Humidesulfovibrio mexicanus: one gene and its partner. Each later gene encodes a partner of the first gene's protein in a complex. Links are inferred from orthologs where the notes say so. Each region holds a gene or a part of one and is shown on either strand. Other genes may lie near its edges.

Region 1 (11,820 bases):
ACGCGCGCAACTGCGCGGTATGGGTGGTGCAGTAGCAGGCATAGGCCGGGTCGGCGTTCCCCCCGCGCGACCAACGGCGAGACATTCCGGAGTTTGTTTCGGATTCTGGACTGGCCACGACAACGCAAGGAGCTGTTTTCATGCGTAGGGGGACCGCGACGCTTCTCTGCCTGCTCTTGGGGCTGCTTCTCGTGACGCTGGCGCTGCCCCAGCGGCCTCTCCCGGCACAGGCCGCCGAACCCGAAAACCGCATCGCGCTGATCATCGGCAACGGGGCCTACAAGACGGCCCCCCTGCGCAACCCCGCGAGGGACGCCCAGGACATGGCCGCCCTGCTCAAAAGTCTCGGCTTTTCCGTCACCCTCAAAACCGATGTGGACCAGAAGGACATGGAAGAGGCCGTGCGCCAGTTCGGCCTGAACCTGCGACAGGGCGGGGTGGGCCTGTTCTACTTCGCCGGGCACGGCCTGCAGGTGCAGGGGAACAACTACCTTGTGCCGGTGGACGCCAGAATCCAGACCGAGAGCGACGTGCGCTTCGAGTGCCTGGACGCGGGCCGGGTGCTCGGCAAGATGGAGGACGCGGGCAACGCGCTGAACATCGTCATCCTGGACGCCTGCCGCAACAACCCCTTCAGCCGCGGATTCCGTTCTGCCGACCGGGGCCTGGCAGAAATGCGCGCGCCCACGGGCTCCATCATCGCCTACGCCACCGCGCCGGGTTCGGTGGCCAGCGACGGCACGGGGGCCAACGGCATCTACACCAAGCACCTGCTCTCGGCCATGCGCACGCCGGGTCTGCCCATCACCGACGTATTCATGCGCGTGCGCATGGGCGTGGTGTCTGAAACAGGAAAAAAGCAGGTGCCCTGGGAGTCCAGTTCCCTCACGGGGTATTTCTATCTTTCCGGGGATGGGAAAAACGGCGCGGCGGCCACGGTTTCTCCGCCTCCCGCTGCTCCCGGCGTGGATCTGAAGGCCGAAAAGCGGCGCATTGCCGAGGAGGCCGAGCGCCTGCGGCGGGAAAAGGAGGAGCTGGCGCAATTCCAGGCCCTGCAGGCCGAAAAGCAGCGCCTGGAGGCCGAACGCCAGAAGCTCCTGCAGGCCAAGCAGCTGGCCATGGCCACGCGCCCCAAGCAGCCGCCGCCAGCGGCCGCGCCCTCGTCAGGCGCGCCATCCGCCCAGAACGCCCAGTACTTCTCCATGCTCGCCCGCCACGGCGTGGGCGAGGCCCAGCGCTACTTCGAGGGCGCGGTGCAGGCCCGGCCCGACGACGCCGATGCGCGCTCCGGGCTGGCCGTGGCCTACCTGATGACCAAGCGCGATGCCGACGCCAAGTACCATGTGCGCCGCGTGGAGGAATCGGGCCGCAACACCGCCGCAACACGCGTTGCCAAGGGCTTCATGCTTGGGGTGGAGGGTCAGCTGACCGACAGCTCCTACCAGCTGAACCGCGCTCTTGAGGAAGGGGCTGACCGCGCGCTGGTGCAATTGGCCATGGCGGCGGCGGCGGCCAAGAAGAACGAAATGGACCAGGCCAAGAAGGCCATGGAGGAATACCGCTCCCTGGTGCCGCCGGTGGAGGAGAACGAATACGCCAAGGAGCTGGCCCGCAAGGTGGACCTGCAAGGCAGGCTGGTGGGCACCTTCTTCTGGACCATGGAAAACAAGTCCATCAGCGCATACACCAGCACCCTAACCTTCATGCTGAACAACGAACAGCTCACGGCCACGGCCGGCGGCTACGGCACCGGCGCGGTAAGCAACCTCAAGCTCACCGGAAAGACGCTGACCCTACGCGTCTCGTACAGCATGGGCATCTTCGGCAGCTCCCACTACGACCTCACCTGCGACCTCTCCGGCGACCTGGACACCATCCCCACCATGGCGCGGGAATCCACCTTCGGCCAGACCTGGAACGGTTTTTTGCTGCGTCAGGGCAGCATGGCCCAAAGCATGGCCTACCACGCCAATCCGGCGGAATGCTTCATCGCCACAGCGGCCTATGGCGGGGCCTGGGACGAACATGTGGCCACCCTGCGCCGTTTTCGCGATGGCGTGCTGGTGAAATCGCGCCTGGGCCGGGAGCTGGCGGCCGCCTACTATCGCCTAAGCCCGCCCCTTGCCGACGCCATACGCGAGCGGCCCGTCGCGCGCGCCGCCGTGCGCGCCGCCCTGGCCCCGGTGGTGCTGCTGGCCGGGGCGGCCAACGGCCAGGCGGAAAGCATCGCCTGGCTGCTTTTGAGCACGGCGGCCATTTGTGCGGGAATGGCGTATCTGGCGCGGCGCAGGCGCAGGACGCGCAGCGCCGGGCAGACATGACCGCGCGGCCCGTACCGCCGCAAAAACCCAAGGCCGCCAGCGGAAGCCCATCTTCCGTCAGCGGCCTTGGCCGATAGTGATCCTGTCGCGCAATCGAGGATTCGCGGTCGCCCCCTGCTGGCGGGGGTGCGACGGAGTGATTTCCCGGCCTCTTCGCCCCTGGCGCGGGGACGGCAAGGCAAGCCGCCCCCGCTCCTGCCTCTCAGCTCAGGCGTGCGACACCACGCCTAGCCTCCCTGCTTCATCTTCTCGATGAGCGAACGCAGGCTCTGGGTCTGGACGGCCAGTTCGCCCACGGCCTGCGCAGACTGGCGCATGGCGTCGGACGTTTCCCTGGAGATGCGGTTGATGTCCTCGATGCTCCGGTTGATCTCCTCGCTGGTGGAGGACTGCTCCTCGCTTGCCGTGGCTATGGAGCGCACTTGGTCGGTGGCGGTCTCCACCATGCGCACAATCTGGGTCAGCGCTTCACCGCTTCTGTTGGCCAACTGGGTGGCCTGTTCCACAGTCTTGGCGGAACGATCGACATTTTCGAGGTTTTTGCGGGTTCCGTGCTGGATGCCGCTTATCGCCTCGCCCACCTCCTTGGTGGCGTCCATGGTCTTTTCCGCCAGCTTGCGCACCTCGTCGGCCACAACGGCGAAGCCGCGGCCGGCGTCGCCCGCGCGGGCCGCTTCGATGGCGGCGTTCAAGGCGAGCAGATTAGTCTGGTCCGCAATATCGGAGATGACGTTCATGATCTGGCCGATACCCTCGGCCTGCTTGCCCAAGGCCTCCATATCCTGCTTCATGGCCTGGGACACGCGCTGCATTTCGCCGATTCCCGACACCACCTGGCTCACGATCGCCGCGCCGTCCGTGGCCTGCTTGCGGGCACTTTCGGTGGATTCCGCGGCCTGGGAAGCGTTTCTGGCCACCTCAAGCACTGTGGAGTTCATCTCCTCCATGGCCGTGGCGGTTTCCGCAACGCGGGAGGACTGCACCTCCGTGCCGCGGCTGGACTGCTCCACCTGCGCGGAGAGCTCCTCGCTGGCGCTGCTGACGACCTCGACCACCTTCTCCAACTGGGCGGCGGCCTGCATCATGCCCTCGGCCTTGGCCCGCTCGGCCTGGGCCTTGGCCTCGTTGGCCTGGGCCATGGCCTGCCGGGCGTTCTCGGTCTCGCGGCGGGCGTCCTCACCCTTGGCCTCGGCCTCGGCGATCTTGGCCTTGAGGTTCTCCACCATGGTCCTAAGGGCCGTGGCGAGAATGCCGATCTCGTCGTTCTGCCTGATGTCGAGCTGCTGGCTGAAGTCGCCTTCCGCCACCTTGCCGGCGTATCCGGCGGCCATGCGCAGAGGCTTGGTGAGCGTTTCGGCGAAGAACCACAACACGGCTATTCCAGCCAGGGCGACGATGAGGCCGAAGCCGATCTGCCAGGCCGCGCCCTGCCGGGCGCGTGAGGTGAGATCGGCGTCCAGGGCGTGCGCATCGGCCAGCACGACAGCGGAAGGCAGGCGAATGAGCACGGACCAGGGCTTTCCTGTGCGGCCCAGCTTGATGGGCGCGTAGGTGAGCATGAGGCTCTTGTCTTCGCTCATGTCCACTGCGCTTTTCCCGTTCTGCACGTTCTCAAGAACATGCTGGCTGTCCTTGAACAGCGTGCTAATGGGCTGGCCGATGGTCTTGGAATCGCTGCTGTTGGCCACCACCATGCCATCGTAGCTGATGATGAGCACCTCTCCCTTGCCGCCGTACAGATTCTTGTTCACGTTGCCTGCAAGTTCCTGCAAAAAGCCGAGCCGCAGGTCGGTGCCGGATACGCCGAGAAACTTCCCATCCCGCTTCACCGGCACGGAAAGGGTCGTCAACCAGTCCTGCTGGCCCTGCACAATGTAGGGGAAGGGATCGAGCACGCTCTCCTTTCCGGTTTCGCGCGGGCCAAGGTACCAGCCGCCCTTGCGCACGCCGTTCGGGTGCTTGTCATTGCTCTCGTACTCCACCAGCGGCTGGCGGGCGATGTTGCCCTTCGGGTCGCGGTTCCAATATGGGATGAACCGGCCTGTGGCGTCGTGACCAGGCGTGTTGGCGTATTTGGCGTCGTTGCCGTCCAAGGCGTTCGGTTCCCAGGCCGAATACGACCCCAGGTACTCCGGATTGTTTTCCAAATTCGCCAACAGAATGGCGTTGTAGGTGTCGCGCAGGGCGGCGTTGGGCACACGCGTCCGCAGGACCTCGAACACCTTGGCCGTTGTGCGCGCGACATCAAGATTGTCCTGCAGGGCGCTTTGCACAATGGCGGCCTGGCTGGCCGCCAGAGCTTCGAGGTTGCGTGTGGCGCCCTGGTTCAGAATGGCGCCCACCCGCTCGGAGACGAAACTCTGCGTCCTGCTGGCCGCGATCACCCCGTACACAACGAGGACGCCCGCCGCGCATAAGAGGCAACACCCAGCCATAACGGCAATTTTCTGTTTAATGGAACGCAGTTGCATAGTCTCCTCCCGCTTCAGTCTGTCCGGTTCAGCACGTCAAGGCCACGTACGGCCATAACAATACGTACACGTACTCAGCTCTTCTGTCTACACGGAGGTTGCTACAGGCGGAGAGGGGATGCCTGCACGGCGCGCACGGTAAGGCGTCAAACGCAACGAAGGCTGTCGTCCGGTTTCAGAACATGCCACCACGCCCACGCAAACGACCAAGGCCGCCAGCGGAAGCCCATCTTCCGTCAGCGGCCTTGGCCAAAGGGTATGTTCGTCGCGAGAATTTCCGTCGCCAGTCTCTTCGGACGGCCGCGGCGGATGCTTTAAGGGGCGGGCGCGGCGTTCTGCGCCGGAGTGGAAGCACCCTTCGCGGGAAAGCCTTTGGCGGCCTGATCCTTGCGGAGGAAGCTCACCCGGGTCACGATGCCCGTTGTGGCCCGGTAGTGCACAATGACGTTGTACTCCTTGGCCGGGGCGTAGATCACGGCCTCGGCTATGGCGTCATAGGCCTTCACGAACAGGCCGAATATCTCCGAGATGATGCTCCGGCCCGGCTCGGGCTCGGCCTGGATGTCCACCGTGCCGCCGAACTTCTCCACCTTGGAGAACCAACGGTCCAGGCGCTCGGGGATGGAGTTCAGGGTGATGGCGGCAGGGAAGCTCACCACCACCTCGGGCTGCTTGGCGGCCAGCGCCGCGGAAAGCTTGCGGTCGAACCCGCTGGTGTCCAGGAACTGGACCTCGCTCTGCGGGGCCGCTGCCGGGCCGCTCGGCTTCGGCCCGGCGCAGGCGCACAGGGCGACACAAAGCATCACGAACGACAGCGCGAAGGCGATGGATCGGTTCATGACGTTCCCCCGCGAAACGGATTTCCCGACAGTCCCACCAGTTACGCAAAACCACGCGGGCTGTCAACGCAGCGACGCCCCGAGGGCGGGTCCATGGCCTTGCCACTTGCCTGCCGGGTGCTTATCGCGTACATCTCTCCCGTTTCAAGGCACGGCGGAAACCTCTCACCCAAGCGGCGGAAAAATGCCCAAGCGCACAGACATCAAGAAGATCATGCTCATCGGCTCCGGCCCCATCGTCATCGGCCAGGCCTGCGAATTCGACTACTCCGGCACCCAGGCCCTGAAGGCCCTCAAAGAGGAAGGCTACGAGGTCATCCTGGTCAACTCCAATCCGGCCACCATCATGACCGACCCGGAGCTTGCCGACCGCACATACATCGAGCCCATCGAGCCCGGCACAGTGGCCAAGATCATCGAAAAAGAGCGCCCGGACGCGCTGTTGCCCACGCTTGGCGGCCAGACCGCGCTCAACACCGCGCTGGCCGTGGCCAAGATGGGCGTGCTGGACACATTCGGGGTGGAGCTCATAGGCGCGTCCGTGCCGGTCATCGAAAAGGCCGAAAGCCGCGAACTTTTCCGCGCCGCCATGGACAAGATCGGCCTCAAGGTGCCCAAGAGCGGCATCGCCCGCAGCATGGACGACGTGCGCGAGATCGGCCGCACCTTGCCTTTCCCGCTCATCATCCGCCCGGCCTTCACCATGGGCGGCACCGGCGGCGGCGTGGCCTACAACATGGAGGATCTGGAGGCCATCGCCTCCCAGGGCCTGGCCGCCAGCATGAAAAGCGAGATCATGATCGAGCAGAGCGTGCTCGGTTGGAAGGAATTCGAGCTTGAGGTGATGCGCGACAAGAAGGACAACTGCGTCATCATCTGCTCCATCGAGAACCTGGACGCCATGGGCGTGCATACGGGCGACTCCATCACCGTGGCCCCCAGCCAGACCCTGACCGACGACGAATACCAGAAGATGCGCGACGCGGCGCTGGCCATCATGCGCGAAATCGGCGTGGAGACCGGCGGCTCGAACGTCCAGTTCGCCATCAACCCCAAGAACGGCGACATGATCATCGTGGAGATGAACCCGCGCGTGTCGCGGTCCTCCGCCCTGGCTTCCAAGGCTACGGGCTTTCCCATCGCGAAAATCGCCGCCAAGCTCGCCGTGGGCTACACGCTCGACGAAATCCCCAACGACATCACGCGGGAGACCATGGCCAGCTTCGAGCCGTCCATCGACTACTGCGTCATCAAGATTCCGCGCTTCACCTTCGAGAAGTTCCCCGGCAGCGAGGACTACCTCACCACCAGCATGAAAAGCGTGGGCGAGACCATGGCCATCGGCCGCACCTTCAAGGAGGCCCTGCAGAAGGGACTCAGGTCGCTTGAGGTGGGAATGCCCGGCCTGGGCAAGAAGTTCGAGACCTGCGCCCAGGACAAGGACGAGCTGCTGCGCCTCATGCGCAAGCCCAATTCCGCCCGGCTCTTCGCCGTGCGCAACGCCATGCGCTGCGGCTTCAGCCTGGAGGACATCCACGAGGCCTCCTTCATCGACCCCTGGTTCCTGCGCCAGATTCGCGACATTCTGCTCATGGAGAACGAGCTGGCCGAATTCGGCCGCACCGAGGACATCTCCGCAAAGAACCCGGGCCTGCCGCCGCTCTTAAAAAAGGCCAAGGAATACGGCTACTCGGACAAGCAGCTTTCCGTGCTGTGGCGCACCAGCGAGGACGCCCTGCGCACCCTGCGCAAAAGCCTGGACATCCTGCCCACCTATTACTTGGTGGACACCTGCGCGGCGGAGTTCGAGGCCTACACCCCCTACTACTACTCCACCTACGAGACCGGCCGCGAGATTGAGAGCAAGGACGTGCGCAAGGTGGTGATTCTGGGCGGCGGTCCCAACCGCATCGGCCAGGGCATAGAGTTCGACTACTGCTGCTGCCACTCCTCCTTCGCGCTGAGGGAAATGGGCGTGCAGTCCATCATGGTCAACTCCAACCCGGAGACCGTGAGCACCGACTACGACACCAGCGACCGCCTGTACTTCGAGCCGGTGACCTACGAGGACGTGCTGAACATCGTGGAGTTCGAGAAGCCGCTCGGGGTCATCGTGCAGTTCGGCGGGCAGACCCCGCTGAACCTCGCCGTGGCCCTCAAGAAGGCCGGGGTGCCCCTCCTGGGCACGCCGCCGGAAAGCATCGACCGCGCCGAGGACCGCGAGCTCTTCAGCGCCCTCATCCGCAAGCTGCACTTGAAGCAGCCCATGAGCGGCACGGCCATGACCCTCACCCAGGCCACGGAGATCAAGGACAGCCTGGGCTATCCCCTGGTGCTGCGCCCCTCCTACGTGCTGGGCGGCCGCGGCATGGAGATCGTCTACGACGACGAGGAGTTCAACGCCTACTTCCGCAAGGCCGTGGTCATCTCCCCCGAGCACCCCATCCTCATCGACAAATTCCTGGAAAACGCCATCGAGGTGGACGCCGACGCCCTTTCCGACGGCGAGGACACCTACATCGGCGGCATCATGGAGCACATCGAGGAGGCGGGCATCCATTCCGGCGACTCGGCCTGCGTGTTGCCCCCGCACACCATCGCCCCGGAGCTGGTGGCCGAAATCGAGCGCCAAACGCGCGAACTGGCCAAAGAGCTGGGCGTCATCGGCCTCATGAACATCCAGTTCGCCATCAAGGACGGCGAGGTGTTCATCCTTGAGGTGAACCCCCGCGCCAGCCGCACCGTGCCCTTTGTCAGCAAGGCCACTGGCGTGCCCCTGGCCAAGCTGGCCACCCGCGTCATGCTGGGCGAAAAGATCAGGGACCTCAAGCCCTGGGCCATGCGCAAAAGCGGGCACGTCTCCGTGAAGGAGAGCGTGTTCCCCTTCAACCGCTTCCCCGGCGTGGACATCCTCCTCGGACCAGAGATGCGCTCCACCGGCGAGGTCATGGGCATCGACACCTCCTTCGGCCTGGCCTTCATGAAGGGCCAGTTGGCCGCAGGCCAGCGCCTGCCCGAGGAAGGAACCGTGTTCCTCTCGGTAAACGACCGCGACAAGGCGGCCATAGTCCCCGTGGCCAAGGCCTTCGAGGAACTGGGCTTCAAGATCATCGCCACCGGCGGCACGGCCTCGCTTCTGGACAAGAAGGGCGTGGCCGTGGAGCGCGTGCTCAAGGTGAACGAGGGCCGCCCCAACGTGGTGGATCTCATCAAGAACAAGCAGATAGACCTTGTGGTGAACACCCCCTCCGGCAAGCGGACGGTGAACGACTCCAAGGAGATCCGGCAGACCACCCTTCTGTACGGCGTGCCCTACACCACCACGGTGTCCGGCGCGGCCGCCATGGCCCAGGCCATCCGCGAGGAGCGGGGACACGGGCTTGGCGTGCGCTGCCTGCAGGACTACTACGGCGTTTAAGCTCCCGGCGCGCCTGCGCCAGGGCCGGGCGGCCGGGGCGTCTGCTGAAGACGGCCCCGGTGCGCAAGGCGTTGTTCCCCGGCCCGGACCAACAATCAAGGACAGACAATGAAACGCGAGTATTGCGGCCTCTTCGGCATCTACGGACACCAGGAGGCCGCGCGCATGGCCTATTTCGGACTCTACGCCCTGCAGCACCGCGGGCAGGAGTCTGCCGGCATCGTCACCTGGGACGGCGCCGCCATCCGCGAGCACCGGGGCATGGGCCTGGTGCACGACGTGTTCAACGAACGGCACCTGGGCAAGGAGCTCAAGGGCCAGATCGCCATGGGGCACATCCGCTACTCCACCACCGGCGTCTCCCTCATCCGCAACGCCCAGCCCTTTCTGGTGCGCTTCAAGGACTGGCACATCGCCGTGGGCCACAACGGCAATCTGGTGAACACCCTGGAGCTTCGGCACGAACTGGAGAACGAAGGGTCCATCTTCCAGACCACCATGGACACGGAAGTCTTCGTGCACCTGATCGCCAAGTACCTGAACGGCGGCACCATCGAAGAGGCCATCCAGAAGGCCTGCGCCAAGGTTCGGGGCGCTTACTCGCTGCTCATTCTCGCCAACAACAAGCTCATCGCCGTGCGCGACCCCCACGGCGTTCGCCCCCTGGTCATCGGGCGGCTGAACGACAACTACGTCTTCGCCTCCGAGACCTGCGCCTTCGACCTCATCGAGGCCGAATACATCCGCCAGGTGGAGCCCGGCGAGATGATCGTGGTTGAAGGCGGACGGCTTTCCAGCCTGCGCCTGCTGGAAAAGGCCCCCAAACGCCAGTGCATCTTCGAGCTCATTTATTTCGCGCGGCCCGACTCCATGGTCTTCGACGAAGGCGTGTACGAGCGCAGAAAGACCATGGGCGCGACCCTGGCCAAGGAAGCGCCCGTCGACGCGGACTTCGTCATGCCCTTCCCGGATTCCGGCAACTACGCGGCCGTTGGCTACTCCCAGGCCTCTGGCCTGCCTCTGGAGCTGGCCATGATCCGCAACCACTATGTGGGCCGCACCTTCATCCAGCCCAGCCAGGACATGCGCAACTTCAGCGTGCGCGTGAAGCTGAACCCCGTGCGCAGCATGATCGAGGGCAAGCGCATCCTCATCGTCGAGGATTCCATCGTGCGCGGCACCACCATCCGCACGCGCGTCAAGAAGCTGCGCGAACTGGGCGCGCGCGAGATCCACATGCGCGTGTCCTGCCCGGCCATCCGCTTCCCCTGCTTCTACGGCATCGACTTCTCCAGCAAGGGCGAGCTCATCGCGGCCACGACCCCCGTGCCGGACATCGCCCGCTTCATCGGCCTGGACAGCCTGCACTACCTGTCCGTCCCCGGCCTGCTCGACTCCGTGAACGAGAAGGACGCCCACTGCCTGGCCTGTTTCGACGGCAACTATCCCATCGCCACAGGCTGCCACCAGGGCAAGATGTGTCTGGAGAACGAGAGCAAGGTCACCGGCTAGGCCGGGGCCGCAGCAGACAAGGGAGGCCGGAGATGAATCCCCGCCACACGAACGGCGCCCCCCCGCCGGGGGGCTGGCTGGCATTGGCCCGCGAGGTGCTGGACATCGAGATCGAGGGCTTGGCTGCGGTGCGCGGCCAGTTGAACGGTGGCTTCGAGGAAGCGCTGGCGCTTCTGGCTGGTTGCTCGGGCCGTGTGGTGGTCACGGGCATAGGCAAAAGCGGGCTTGTGGGCCGCAAGATCGCGGCCACCCTGTCCAGCACGGGCACCCCGGCCTTCTTCCTCCACCCTGTGGAGGGCGCGCACGGCGACCTGGGCATGATCCGCCGGGGCGACGTGGTGCTGGCGCTCTCCAACAGCGGCGAAACCGACGAGCTGAACACGCTTCTGCCCGCCCTCAAGAGCCTGGGGGCGGCCATAGTGGGCATGACCGGCGGGGCCGCTTCGACCCTGGCCCGCGTCAGCGACGTGGTCGTCGAGGTGCGCGTGCCGCGCGAGGCCTGCCCCATGGGCCTGGCTCCAACCGCAAGCACCACCGCCGCGCTGGCCGTGGGCGACGCCCTGGCCGTGTGCCTCATGCGCATCAAGGACTTCGGCAGCAAGGACTTCAAGCGCGTGCACCCCGGCGGGGCGCTGGGGGCGCGGCTTTCGCAGCACATCGCCAGCCTCATGCACACGGAACAGCTCCCCATCGCCAGCCACACGGCCCCCCTTTCCGAGGCCTTGGCCGCGCTGAACGCGGGCGGATTCGGCCTTGCGGCCCTGACCGAGGAGGACGGCCGCCTTGTGGGCGTGCTCACCGATGGCGACGTGCGCCGGATGCTCTGCAAAAGCGGCTTCGACCCCGCCCGGCCCGTGGCCGAAGTGATGACGCAAAACCCGCGCAGCGTTTCAGCCGATGCCAGCGCCGCCCAGGTGCTGGACCTCATGGAGGCCAGACAGATAACCGTGCTGCCCGTGCTCGACGAGCGCGGCGGCCTGGCCGGACTGGTGCACCTGCACGATCTGCTGGGCAAGGGGCGCGTGCGCTTCGCCGCAGAGGAGCCATGACCGACACCCAAAACCATGTGTGCGCGCGCTGCGCCGCCGAAAGCGGCACCTGCTGCACGCTGGAGCCCGGGCTGGAGGAATACTGCTTCCCGCTCTCGGCCGAGGAGCGCGCCGCAATGGAAGAAGCCGGGGCCAGGGAGCGGCACTTCTGCCGCCAGGCGAACACCTCGGCCTTTGTGGACAACCTCTGCCGCCTGTTCGGGGCCGAGG
Region 2 (10,981 bases), on another replicon or contig:
GGCTAGCCATGCCCGTCCCCCGGAAGCCGCCCCTGGTGGCGCGCGCCATCCTCGGGGTCTACGGCCTGGCCTGGCGCGCGGCCCTGCCCGGCCTGCGGCGCAACGGGCGGCTCAAGGACGGCTGGGACGCGCGGCTCATGCGCTCCGGACCGCCGCCCAAGGCGGACCTCTGGGTCCAGGCGGCCAGCGGCGGCGAGGCGTACCTGGCATGGGAGCTGGCGCGCCGCCTGCCCGACTGTCTGCCCGGCGGCCTTGTGGACGGTCGCCCGCCGCGCGTCCTCGTCACCACCTTCACCAGCCAGGGCATGGGCGTGCTTGCGCGCGCCGCAACCGACCTCGCGGGCCGCGTGGAGCTGCTGCCCGCCTGGTTTCCCTTCGACATTCCCGGCAACATGGCGGCCGCCCTGGCCGCAGTGGCCCCGCGCGCGGTGGCGCTGCTCGAAACCGAGCTCTGGCCTGGGCTTCTGGCCGCCTGCCGCAGGGCCGGAATCCCGGCCCTGGCCGTCAACGCCCGCATGACGCCGAAGAGCCTGCGCGGCTATCTGCGCCTTCCCGGCTTCTGGCGCTGCCTCGGCCCGGAGCGCGTGCTGGCCGTGTCCGAAGACGACGCGACCCGCTTCGCCGCCCTGTTCCCCCAAACGCGCACGCAAATCATGCCGAACATCAAATTCGACCGCCTGGACTTCTCTGCCTCCGCCCCGAACCCGGCCCTGGCGGCCCTGCTGCCGCAAGTCGACGGCGTCCGCGCGCCCTTCATCGTGCTGGGCAGCGTGCGCAGACAGGAGGAAGCCCAGGCTCTCGCCATCATCCAGGGTCTGCTGGCGCGGCTGCCCGGTGCGGTGGTGGGCGTGTTTCCCCGGCACATGGAGCGCCTGAACGCCTGGGAAGGGCTGCTCGAACGGGGCGGCGTGCCCCATGTCCGCCGCAGCGCGGGCGCGGCGCGGCCCGGCTCGGTGCTTCTGTGGGACGCCTTCGGCGAACTCTCCGGCGCCTTCGCCCTGGCGCGGGCCTGCTTCGTCGGCGGCAGCCTGGCGGACCTTGGCGGACAGAATTTTCTGGAGCCTCTGGCGCACGGCGTGACACCGGTCATCGGCCCGTCCTGGTCCAACTTCGCCTGGGTGGGACATGAACTTTTCGAGTGCGGCCTGGCCCGGCTGGAGCAGGACGCGGCGGGCGTGCTGGACGCCCTGTGCGCGCTTGCGGACACCCCGCCCGACCGCCAGGATGTGCGCCGCCGCGCCGAAAGCTACGCACAATCGCGCCGGGGCGGCGCGGACGCCGCTTGCCAGGCGGTTGCCGAATGCCTAATTTGCGGGTAAACACCCTGCGGAGCCGTGACGAGCATGAGAACCCTGCCCCCCTGTTACGCAATCATCCCGGCTCGGTATGATTCCTCGCGCTTTCCCGGCAAGCCGCTTGTGGAAATTTCCGGCGTGCCCATGTGCGTGCGCGTGCACCAGCGCGCGTCCCTGTGCGCGCGCTTTTCGCGGGTGCTCATCGCCACGGACGACGAGCGCATCATGGCTGCGGCCAACGCGTGGGGAGCGCCCGCCATCATGACCGGCCGCCACCACCAGAGCGGCACCGACCGCGTGCTGGAGGCCGCCCGGCTCATCGGCGCGGAGCCGGACAGCGTGGTGGTGAACGTGCAGGGCGACGAACCGGCGCTCGACCCGGCCATGCTGGAGGAATTGCTGGCGCCCTTCGCGGCGCCAGGGGGCGAGACGGTGCAGGCCGCCACCTTGGCCACGCCCATGACCCGCGCCGAGGCCCAAAGCCCGGACCGGGTCAAGGTGGTTCTGGACGCGCAGGGCCGCGCGCTGTATTTTTCCCGTGCCGCCATTCCCTTTTGCCGCGACGGCGAAGCGGACGGGGACACGGCCGGGCCGCTTCTGCATGTGGGGCTGTACGCCTTCCGGATGCACGCGCTGGAGCGCTTTGCGGCGCTGCCGCAGGGCAGGCTTGAGCGCACGGAGAAGCTGGAGCAGTTGAGGCTTCTGGAGAACGCCATCCCCATCCATGTGGCCCTGACCCGCCACGCGTGCCATGGGGTGGACCGGCCAGAAGACGTTGAGCACATTGAAAAAATCCTGCGGGAGCACGCAACATGAAAGCGATTCTGGCCCTTGAGGACGGAACCTGGTTCGAGGGCTCGTCGTTCACCGGTCCCGGCGAGACCGGCGGCGAGGCCATCTTCAACACCGGCATGACCGGCTACCAGGAGATCCTCACCGACCCCTCCTACGTGGGCCAGATGGTCTGCATGACCTACCCGCTCATCGGCAACTACGGCGTCAACGCCGAGGACGTGGAGTCGCACAAGATCGGGGCCGAGGCCCTCATCGTCAAGGAGTGCTGCAAGGAGCCCTCCAACTGGCGCGCCGCCATGTCCCTGCCCGACTACCTCAAAAAGGCCGGCGTCATGGGCATCGAAGGCATCGACACCCGCGCGCTGACCCGGCACCTGCGCCTCAACGGAGCCATGCGCGGGGTCATCTCCACCTCCGGCTCGCCGCAGGAACTGGTCAAAAAGGCCCAGGGGCTGCCCAGCATGGAGGGCCTGAACCTGGCCGACAAGGTCAGCGCCAAGAATCCCTACCTGTGGACCGGCAGCGGCACAAAGACCGTGAACCTGGCCGACTTCAGCTGGGCCGGCAACGGCCCGCGCCTGCTGGTCTACGACTTCGGCGTCAAATGGAACATCCTGCGCCTGCTCGCAGCCCAGGGCTTCGACATGCTCGTGGTGCCATCGCACTTCACACACCAGCAGGCGGCGGAGCTTTCCCCGGACGCGGTGTTCCTCTCCAACGGCCCCGGCGACCCGGCCGTGGTCAAGAACGCCATCGAGGCCACCAGGGTCTTTGCGCAGAAGCTTCCGGTGGCGGGCATCTGCCTGGGACACCAGATCATGGGCCTGGCCCTGGGCGGACGCGCCTACAAGCTCAAGTTCGGCCACCACGGCTGCAACCACCCGGTCATGGACATGGAGTCCGGCAAGATCGAAATCTCCTCGCAGAACCACGGCTTCTGCGTGGACATCGACCACCTGCCGGAGCTCAAGGTGACCCACCGGAACCTGAACGACCAGACGCTGGAGGGCTTCGCCCACAGAAGCAAGCCCCTCATCGCCATCCAGTTCCACCCCGAGGCGGCGCCCGGCCCCCACGACAGCGCCTACTTCTTCCCCCGCTTCCGCGACCTGGTGCGCCAGGCCACGGGCAAGTAAGGGACACAAGCCAGCGCCCGCTTTTGCGCGGGCCAAGGGAGGCGCACGCATGTCAGGCGAACTCACAAAGGCGAGGCAAAAGCTCGCAGGCATCAACGCCAGCCTTAAAATGGGCAAGTACATGACTGCGGCCCAGGCGTTGAACGACGCCATCGTGCTCATGCTCTCCGCACCGCTGCTCAAGAACGAGCGCGAAGAATTCGCCCAGATGCTCGACACCGCCGTGTATTCCCTGAACAATCACAAGGAGCTGCGCAAGTTCTACCCGCTGCTTCTGCACTACACGCCCGGCGCTGAAAAGAAGCTCCTGGAGGAGCTTTACGAGATGCGCAAGGTGCTGCAGGAGGACGTGAACGAGACCGCCCAGAAGGACCTGGAGGCCCTGGAGTCCAAGAAGCGCGAGGGGCTTGAACGCGGCCAGAAGCACCTGGACGAGCAGCAGTTCGACGAGGCCCGGCAGGCCTTCGACAGGCTTACCGGGGAATTCCCCGGCGATGCGGAACTCAAGGCCGACATTGCCGACCGCTACTACAAGGCCGGGCTGAACCAGGACGCCGTGGGCCACCTGAGCCAGGCCATCAACGAATCTCCGGAGTCCATCCACCTGTACAACCGCATCGGCATCGTGCTGCGCAAAATGCAGGACTTCGAAAGCGCCGAGGGCTACTACCGCCGCGCCCTGGGCATCTGCCAAACGGACGAGTACCTCTTCTTCAACCTGGGCCGCCTGTACTACGACTGGCAGAAATGGGCCAAAATGGCCGAGGCCGCCAAGATGGCCGTGGCCATCAACCCCAATTTCGTCGAGGCCAAGAAGCTGCTCGCCTTCGCCCAGAAGAAGCTCGGGGGCTAAGCCCCCAGGAGGCTCCATGGCCCCGCAGGCCGCGCCCGCCCCGTCCTTCCGGCATGTGCTTGTGCTGGGCGCGGGCCTGGCTGGAATGCGCGCCGCCTGGGCCGCAAAGCAGGCCGCCCCGCACCTCGCCGTCACCCTGGTCAGCCCGCGCGCCGCGCCGTGCGGCTCCTCCTTCGCCAACCGCAACAACGCCCTGGGAATGCAGGCCCCCCGCCCCGGCGAGGCGGAAGCCTTCATCAGGGAGGCCCTGGCCCTGGCCGCGCCCGGAACCGTTGCCCTGGAACTGGCGCGCGCCCTGGCGCAGGACGCACCGGTCGCGCTCTCCGACCTGCTCTCCCTCGGCCTGGCGTTCCGGCGCAAGGCCGACGGGGCCCTTGCCCGCTACCCGGGCTGCTTCAGCCCACCCCGGCGGGCCGTGGTCTTCGACGATTTGGGCGCGGCGCACGGCGCGTTCCTGGCCCGCGTGCGGGGCCTGGGCGTGCGCCTGCTGCACGGCTTCGTGGCCCTGCAGATCACCCGCGATGCGGCAGGCCGCGCAACCGGCGCATGGCTCGCCCCCCTGCGCGACGGCGAACCGGTCTTCCTGCGGGCCGACGCGGTGGTGGCGGCCCTGGGCGGCCCGGCTCCGCTCTTCGCCAGGCGCATCTGCGGTCCGGGCGGCAGCGGGCTCTCTTTTGGATTGCTGCGTTCCGCCGGGACCGAGTTGGTCAACGCGCGCTTCCTGCAATTCTTCTGGGGCCATGCGGCCGATGGCGGGTTCGTGAATCCCGGCGCCCTGCCCTGGAGCCTGCTGGCTCCGGAGCTGGCCCACCATGCCGAAGCCAGGCGCGGACACTGCCCGCTGGCTTACTCCCTGCCCGACGCCGCGCTGGACCGCTGGCTGCTTGCCCGGCGCGGTGCGGACGGGCTGGCCCCCCTGCCTGGGGGCGCGCCCCTGGCGCTGTTCGCCCACGCGGGCAACGGCGGGGCGCGCATCGATGCCGACGGCCGAACCGCTGTTCCGGGCCTGTACGCCTGCGGCGAATGCGCGGGCGGAATGCATGGGGCGCAGCGCATGGGCGGCGGCATGGCGCTCTCGGCCCTTGTCTTCGGCGCGCGCGCCGGACGTGCGGCCGCCCTCCAGCCGGACCAGGGCGGAACAGCCCTCGCCGGACCGCCTCCCGCCCCTGCTCCGGGTCTGGACCTGCGCCCGGAGCGGACGTTCCTCCCGCGTCTGCGCAGGGGCATGGACCGCCATGCCGCGCCCTTTGCGCCGCAGGACCGCACGCGCGCGGCCTTCATCGCCTGGCTGCGGACGCAAGAGGAGGACGCGCCCTCCCTGCGGCAACGCCTGCTGGCCCTCTCGGCCCTGTGCGTGCTGGATGCGCAATAGCGCGTGCTTCAGCGGCCCGGCTCGGCCAGGGCGCCGCGCAGAAACACCTCGACAACGGTGCGCAGATATTCCTCCGGGGCGATGCCGCCCTGGCAGCCCGCCCCGCCGCGCCCCACGGCCTGCGAGAGCCTGTGGTTCAGCCGCCGCGAGGAGGTGAACCAATGCTCCACCGTGCACAGCATGGCGGACAAAAGCGGCAGGGGCTCCACGCCCTCGCGCAGTTGGCCGCGCTCCTTCATGAGGGTCAATCGGTCGTGGGCCGCGCGCATCAGGTGCAGGGTGCTCATTTCGCGGCCCTGGTCGTCCAGTTCGTCCAGCCCGGCCACCAGATCCGGGTCGTTGTGCATGGACAGGTCCAGGATGCGGTAAAACCGCACGCACTGCTCGTTGGCGGAAAGAAAGCGAAAATAGGCCGTAAGCGCTGCGCTGATGAACGCGGCGGCCTCCTCGGGCGCGTTTTTCCCGGTGGTGTCCACCACGGGCTGGATGATGCCCTTGAGATCCTCGTCCAACTCGGCGAGAAAGGCGTGCACCGCGGCCACGTACAGCCCCTTCTTGGAGCCGAAGTGGTGGTGGATCAGGCTTTGGGCCACTCCGGCCCTGTGGGCGATGTCGCTCAGCGAGGCCTGATGGTAGTCGCCGCGCAGAAACACCTCGCGGGCGGCCTGCACTATTGCCGCGCGGGTGCGTTCGGCGTCGCGCTGGCGTCTGCGCCGGGCGATGGGGGGCGGGCTCGCGGCGGTCATGAGTCCTCCTTGTTGCACTGCGCCTGACGGGGAAATTTATGCGGAGAACGGCGCAGGCGTCAAGATCGGGTGACATAAGCCAAGCCACGCCCCTCGCCTTGACCTGGGACGGAAAAGCGGCGAGACTTCGCGGCAAACATGGACTGGAGACCAGCAATGCCGCGCAGCGCAACACAGAGCCCCCCTCCGCACGGCCCACAGGCCGGGCGCGTACGCGCGGCCTGCCCCTCCGGTCGTGTCGGCGGCCGGGTCGGCGGCCAGCGCCCGGGACTGTAGCCCATGTTCAAGCGTCTCGCCCTGTGCCTGGTCCTGGCGGTCCTGTTTTCGGGCCTGGCCGCCTGCCCGGCCCTGGCCGAAAAGCCGCGCAAGAACGTGCTGGTGCTCAACTCCTACCACGACGGCTACGCCTGGTCCGACGAGATCGTCACCGGCCTCAGGCAGTACTTCGCCGAGTCCCAATTCCTGGTGGACCTGCAGATTGAGTACATGGACACCAAGCGCTTCGCCACGCAGGAGCGCGCCCAGGCCCTCTTCACGTTCTATCGCGACAAGTTCCGGGACTCGGAGTTCGACCTGGTCATCGCCAGCGACGACTTCGCCTACAACTTCGTGCTGGACTATCAGGACAGGCTGTTCCCCGGTCTGCCCGTGGTCTTCTGCGGGGTCAACGACTTCAAGCCCGAAAAACTCGCCGGAAGGAACAACATCACCGGCCTGGTGGAGAACGTGGACTTCGAGGCCACCCTGCGCCTGGCCGCGCGCCTGCACAAGAACGCCCACAAGATGATCGTCATCGGCGACCGCTCGGTGACGGGCATGGCCATCCAGGGCCAGCTGCGCAAGACGGCACCCAGGCTCCAGGGCCTGCTGGAGTTCGAGTACTGGGACGACCTGCCCATGCCGGAGATTCTGGAGCGGCTTCGCGCCATGCCCAAGAACACCCTGCTGTTCGTCATCCCCATGTACCTGGAGCACGGCGGCAAGCTCTACGCCGCGGACGAGGTGCTGGAAGTCATTTCCGCCAACGTGTCGCTGCCGGTGTACAGCTGCTGGCGTTTCCTGCTCGACCACGGCTGCGTGGGCGGCCGCCTGCACAGCGGGGTGGACCATGGCCGCATGGCCGGGAGCCTGGCCCTGCGCATCCTGGCCGGGGCCGACCCTTCGGCCATCCCGGTGGTGGAACGGCTGAACGATCCCTATGTCTTCGACTACATTGTCCTGAGAAAGATCGGCATCCCCATCTCCGAGCTGCCAAGCGGCGCGGAGATCATCAACGAGCCCTACCGCTTCTACACCATCGACAAGGGCATCTTCTGGACCATCATGGTGAGCCTGGCCGCGCTCCTGTTCATCCTGGTGCTGCTTCTGGTCAGCATCAGCCAGCGCAGGCGCATCCAGGAACGCGTCAACGACCAGCTCTCCTTCCTCAAGATCCTCATGGACGCCATACCCCTGCCGCTCTATTCCCTGACCCGGCGCGGCCTGTTCCAGGACTGCAACCTCGCCTTCGAGCGCCTCTTCCAGGTGGAGCGGGAGAAAATCCAGGGCAAAGCCCCGGAGGATCTGGCCGAGTCCGGGGCAGAGGAGCTGCGCGACGCCGTGGACAAGGAACTGCTCGCCCGGGCCGGGGTGCGCGTGTACGAATCCGCCTTGCACCTGCCCGGAGACGATACCCGCGCGGTGATGCTCTCCAAGGCCACCTACCTGAACGCCAAGGGCGAGATCCTTGGACTGGTGGGCGCGCTCAACGACATTTCCGGGCTCAAGCGCGCCCAGGAGGAGCTGCGGCAGGCCGAGGAAAAGTACCGCGGCATCTTCGAGAACTCGGTGCTGGGCATCTTCCGCGCCGCGCCGGACGCCCGCCTGCTGGACGCCAACCACGCCCTGGTGGAGATGCTTGGCTTCGAAAGCCTGGAAGCCCTGCTGGCCACGGGCGCGGACTTCCTGGCCGGCGACGGCGACGGTCCCGCGGACTGGCTGCGCGCCAGCACCGGCCCCGGCGGCGTGGCCACCCATCGGCGCGAGTTCGTGCGTCCCGACGGCAGACGCATCACCGCGTTTCTGCACATCCGCGTCGTTGCCGGGCCGGACGGCGGCCTTGCCGCCTACGAAGGCGTGGTGGAGGACATCACCCAACGCGAGAACGCCGAACGGGCGCGCAGCGAAAGCGAGCGGATGCTGCAACTGGTGCTCGACACCATCCCCCAGTTGGTGAGCTGGAAGGACCGCGACCTGCGCTACCTGGGCGTGAACCGCTCCTTCGTGTCCTTCTTCGGCCTGGAGGACGCCCGCCGCGTGCTCGGCCACACGGACGAGGAGCTCTTCGGAGAGTCCGAGGCGGCGCGGGCCTCGCAGCAGAGCGACCGCCAGGTGGTGGAGACCAGCCAGCCGCAGTACCGCGCCACCTGGAGCACCGAGGACGGCTACGGACGGCCCGTGCTGCTGGAGGTCTCGCGCGTGCCCCTGCACGACGCCTCGGGCCGGGTGGTGGGCCTTTTGTGCGCAGCCGAGGACGTGACCGAGAAAAACAACCTGGAGCGCCAGCTCCTGCAATCCCAGAAGATGGAGGCCATCGGCACGCTCGCCGGGGGCATCGCCCACGACTTCAACAACATCCTCACCAGCATCATCAACAGTGCGGAGCTGGCCCTCATGGACGCGCCCGGCGAATCGGACATGACGCAGGACTTGCTGCGCGTGTTGCGGGCCGGGCAACGCGGCAGCCAGCTGGTGCGGCAGATCCTGGCCTTCAGTCGGCCTTCCCAGGCAGGGTTCCAGTACGTCAACGTGGCCGACGTGGTGCGCGAGACCTTGAGCCTGCTCTCGGCCTCGCTGCCGCGCAACATCAGCGTGCGCGAGGACATCCGCCAGGACCCGGCCCTGGCCCTGGCCGACCCCATCCAGCTGCACCAGGTATTTTTGAACCTGTGCACCAACGCCTTCCAGGCCATGCGCGAGACCGGCGGCGACCTGCTGCTGACCCTGCAGGCCGAAGACCTGGACGCCCCGGCCGCGGAAGTCCTCTCGCTTCCGCCCGGATGCTACCTCCGCCTCACCATCACCGACACCGGGCCAGGAATCGAGCAGGACATCCTGGACAAAATTTTCGACCCCTTCTTCACCACCAAGGGCAAGGCCGAAGGCACGGGCCTGGGCCTGGCCGTGGTCCACGGCATCATCAAGGCGCACAAGGGCGCGGTGGCCGTATCCAGCATCCCCTGGGAGCGGACCAGCTTCGACATCTACCTGCCCAAGCAGCGGGACTTGGACCAGGAAGAGCAGCCCCTGGCCGAGCACGTGCGCCCCGGCCAGGGCCGCGTGCTGTTCGTGGAGGACGACGACGACCAGCTGGCCACCATCCCCCGCGTGCTGGGCAGACTCGGGTACGAGGTCACCGGCTGCGCCAGCGCGCTGGAGGCCCTGCGCCTGCTGGCCGATCGCCCCGGCGGCTTCGACGTGGTGCTTACGGACTTCGACATGCCGCAGGTAAACGGCGTGGAGTTCGCCTGGCGGCTTCTTTTCGAGCACCCCGGCCTGCCCGTGGTCATGATCTCCGGTCGCCTGCACACCGGCGACGTGCCCCCGGACCTGCCGCCCAACATCCTGCGCGTGCTGGCCAAACCGTACAGCCAGGCGTCCATCTCCGAAGCCCTGCGGGAGATTCTTTCCGCCGGGTAGGTCCGCGTAAATATGTCGCCGTGGCGACACAGCCCTGTCGCAGTTCCCTGGCAGCCTTTCCAGAAACATTCTGGAGGGGCCCATGAACGATTCCGATTCCAGCGCGCAAAACGGACTGACCAGACGTGAACTGCTCGGCCTGCTGGGCGCGGGCGCGCTTGCCGCGCTTCTGCCCGCCGGGCTGCCCGGCCAGGCCCATGCGGCCAACAACGCCGACTTCGACACCGCCAAGGGGCCGGGGCTCATCTTCGTGGTGGGCGACGGAATGCCCGCAGGCGTGGTGCGGGCCATGCACGAAGTGCGCACAGGGGTGTTCGGCCGCGCAAACACCGCCCTGCACGCGCGGCTGCGCGATCCCCGGTCCGCCCTGGGCCTCATGGCCACGGCAAGCCTGTCCAGCATCGTCACCGACTCCGCCCCGGCCTCGGCCGCGTGGTCCACCGGCGTGCATACCGCGAACCGGCATCTCGCCGCCCTGCCCGACGGCCGCCCCCTGACGACCATCTTCGAGCTGGTGCGCAAACGCGGCGTGGCCACTGGCCTGGTCACCACCACACGCGTCACCCACGCCACCCCGGCGGCCTGGATCTCGCACCAGACCAACCGCGACCTTGAGGACGACATCGCCTCGGAAATCCTGGCCTTCCGGCCAGAGGTGCTGTTGGGCGGCGGGTTCAGGCACTTCAGCGCCGCCAAGCGCAAGGACGGCCGCGACCTCCTGGCGGAATTCCAGCGGTCCGGGTGCGACACCGTGACCGATCGCGCCGGGCTGCTGGCGGCGACCGCCGCCGCAAAACCCCTGGTCGGCCTGTTCTCGGCCTCGCACCTGGCCTACAACCTGGACCGCCTGAACGATCCCGCTCTTTCGGCCCAGCCCACCCTGCCGGAGATGACCGCCCAGGCCCTGCGGCGTCTGGCCAAGAATCCAAACGGCTTCCTGCTCCAGGTGGAGGCGGGCCGCATCGACCACGCCTGCCACTCCAACGACGCCTGGTCCTCCATCATGGACACGGTGGAGTTGGACGACACCCTCGCCGTCATCGATTCCTTCCTGGCCGTGAACCCCAAGACGCTCGTCATCGTCACCTCCGACCACGGCAACTCGG

Evidence for each region.
Region 2: the proteins of carB (region 1) and carA are in contact, whole or in part, in a solved structure (PDB 1KEE), measured with the Escherichia coli proteins. The link is inferred for Humidesulfovibrio mexicanus from one-to-one orthologs.

Annotation. Positions count from the first base shown.
Region 1 is NZ_FZOC01000001.1:434,686-446,505, forward strand. What follows is about bases 5,426-9,249. They hold carB (carbamoyl-phosphate synthase large subunit), read left to right. Parts: upstream 5,426-5,815; coding sequence 5,816-9,049; downstream 9,050-9,249. Other genes in these bases: CHB73_RS02055 (hypothetical protein), read right to left, coding at 5,426-5,631; purF (amidophosphoribosyltransferase), read left to right, coding at 9,158-9,249. Also shown: CHB73_RS02040 (universal stress protein), read left to right, coding at 1-35; CHB73_RS02045 (caspase family protein), read left to right, coding at 141-2,321; CHB73_RS02050 (methyl-accepting chemotaxis protein), read right to left, coding at 2,549-4,705; more of CHB73_RS02055, read right to left, coding at 5,107-5,425; more of purF, read left to right, coding at 9,250-10,561; CHB73_RS02070 (KpsF/GutQ family sugar-phosphate isomerase), read left to right, coding at 10,594-11,610; CHB73_RS02075 (hypothetical protein), read left to right, coding at 11,607-11,820. UniProt on the Escherichia coli protein: Large subunit of the glutamine-dependent carbamoyl phosphate synthetase (CPSase).
Region 2 is NZ_FZOC01000005.1:36,246-47,226, reverse strand. The notes cover bases 1,182-4,166. They hold carA (glutamine-hydrolyzing carbamoyl-phosphate synthase small subunit), read left to right. Parts: upstream 1,182-2,107; coding sequence 2,108-3,226; downstream 3,227-4,166. Other genes in these bases: CHB73_RS17005 (FAD-binding protein), read left to right, coding at 4,096-4,166; CHB73_RS11495 (tetratricopeptide repeat protein), read left to right, coding at 3,276-4,079; kdsB (3-deoxy-manno-octulosonate cytidylyltransferase), read left to right, coding at 1,344-2,111; CHB73_RS11510 (3-deoxy-D-manno-octulosonic acid transferase), read left to right, coding at 1,182-1,319. Also shown: CHB73_RS11515 (D-alanine--D-alanine ligase family protein), read left to right, coding at 1-6; more of CHB73_RS11510, read left to right, coding at 9-1,181; more of CHB73_RS17005, read left to right, coding at 4,167-5,451; CHB73_RS11485 (TetR/AcrR family transcriptional regulator), read right to left, coding at 5,460-6,197; CHB73_RS11480 (PAS domain S-box protein), read left to right, coding at 6,477-9,875; CHB73_RS11475 (alkaline phosphatase), read left to right, coding at 9,958-10,981. UniProt on the Escherichia coli protein: Small subunit of the glutamine-dependent carbamoyl phosphate synthetase (CPSase).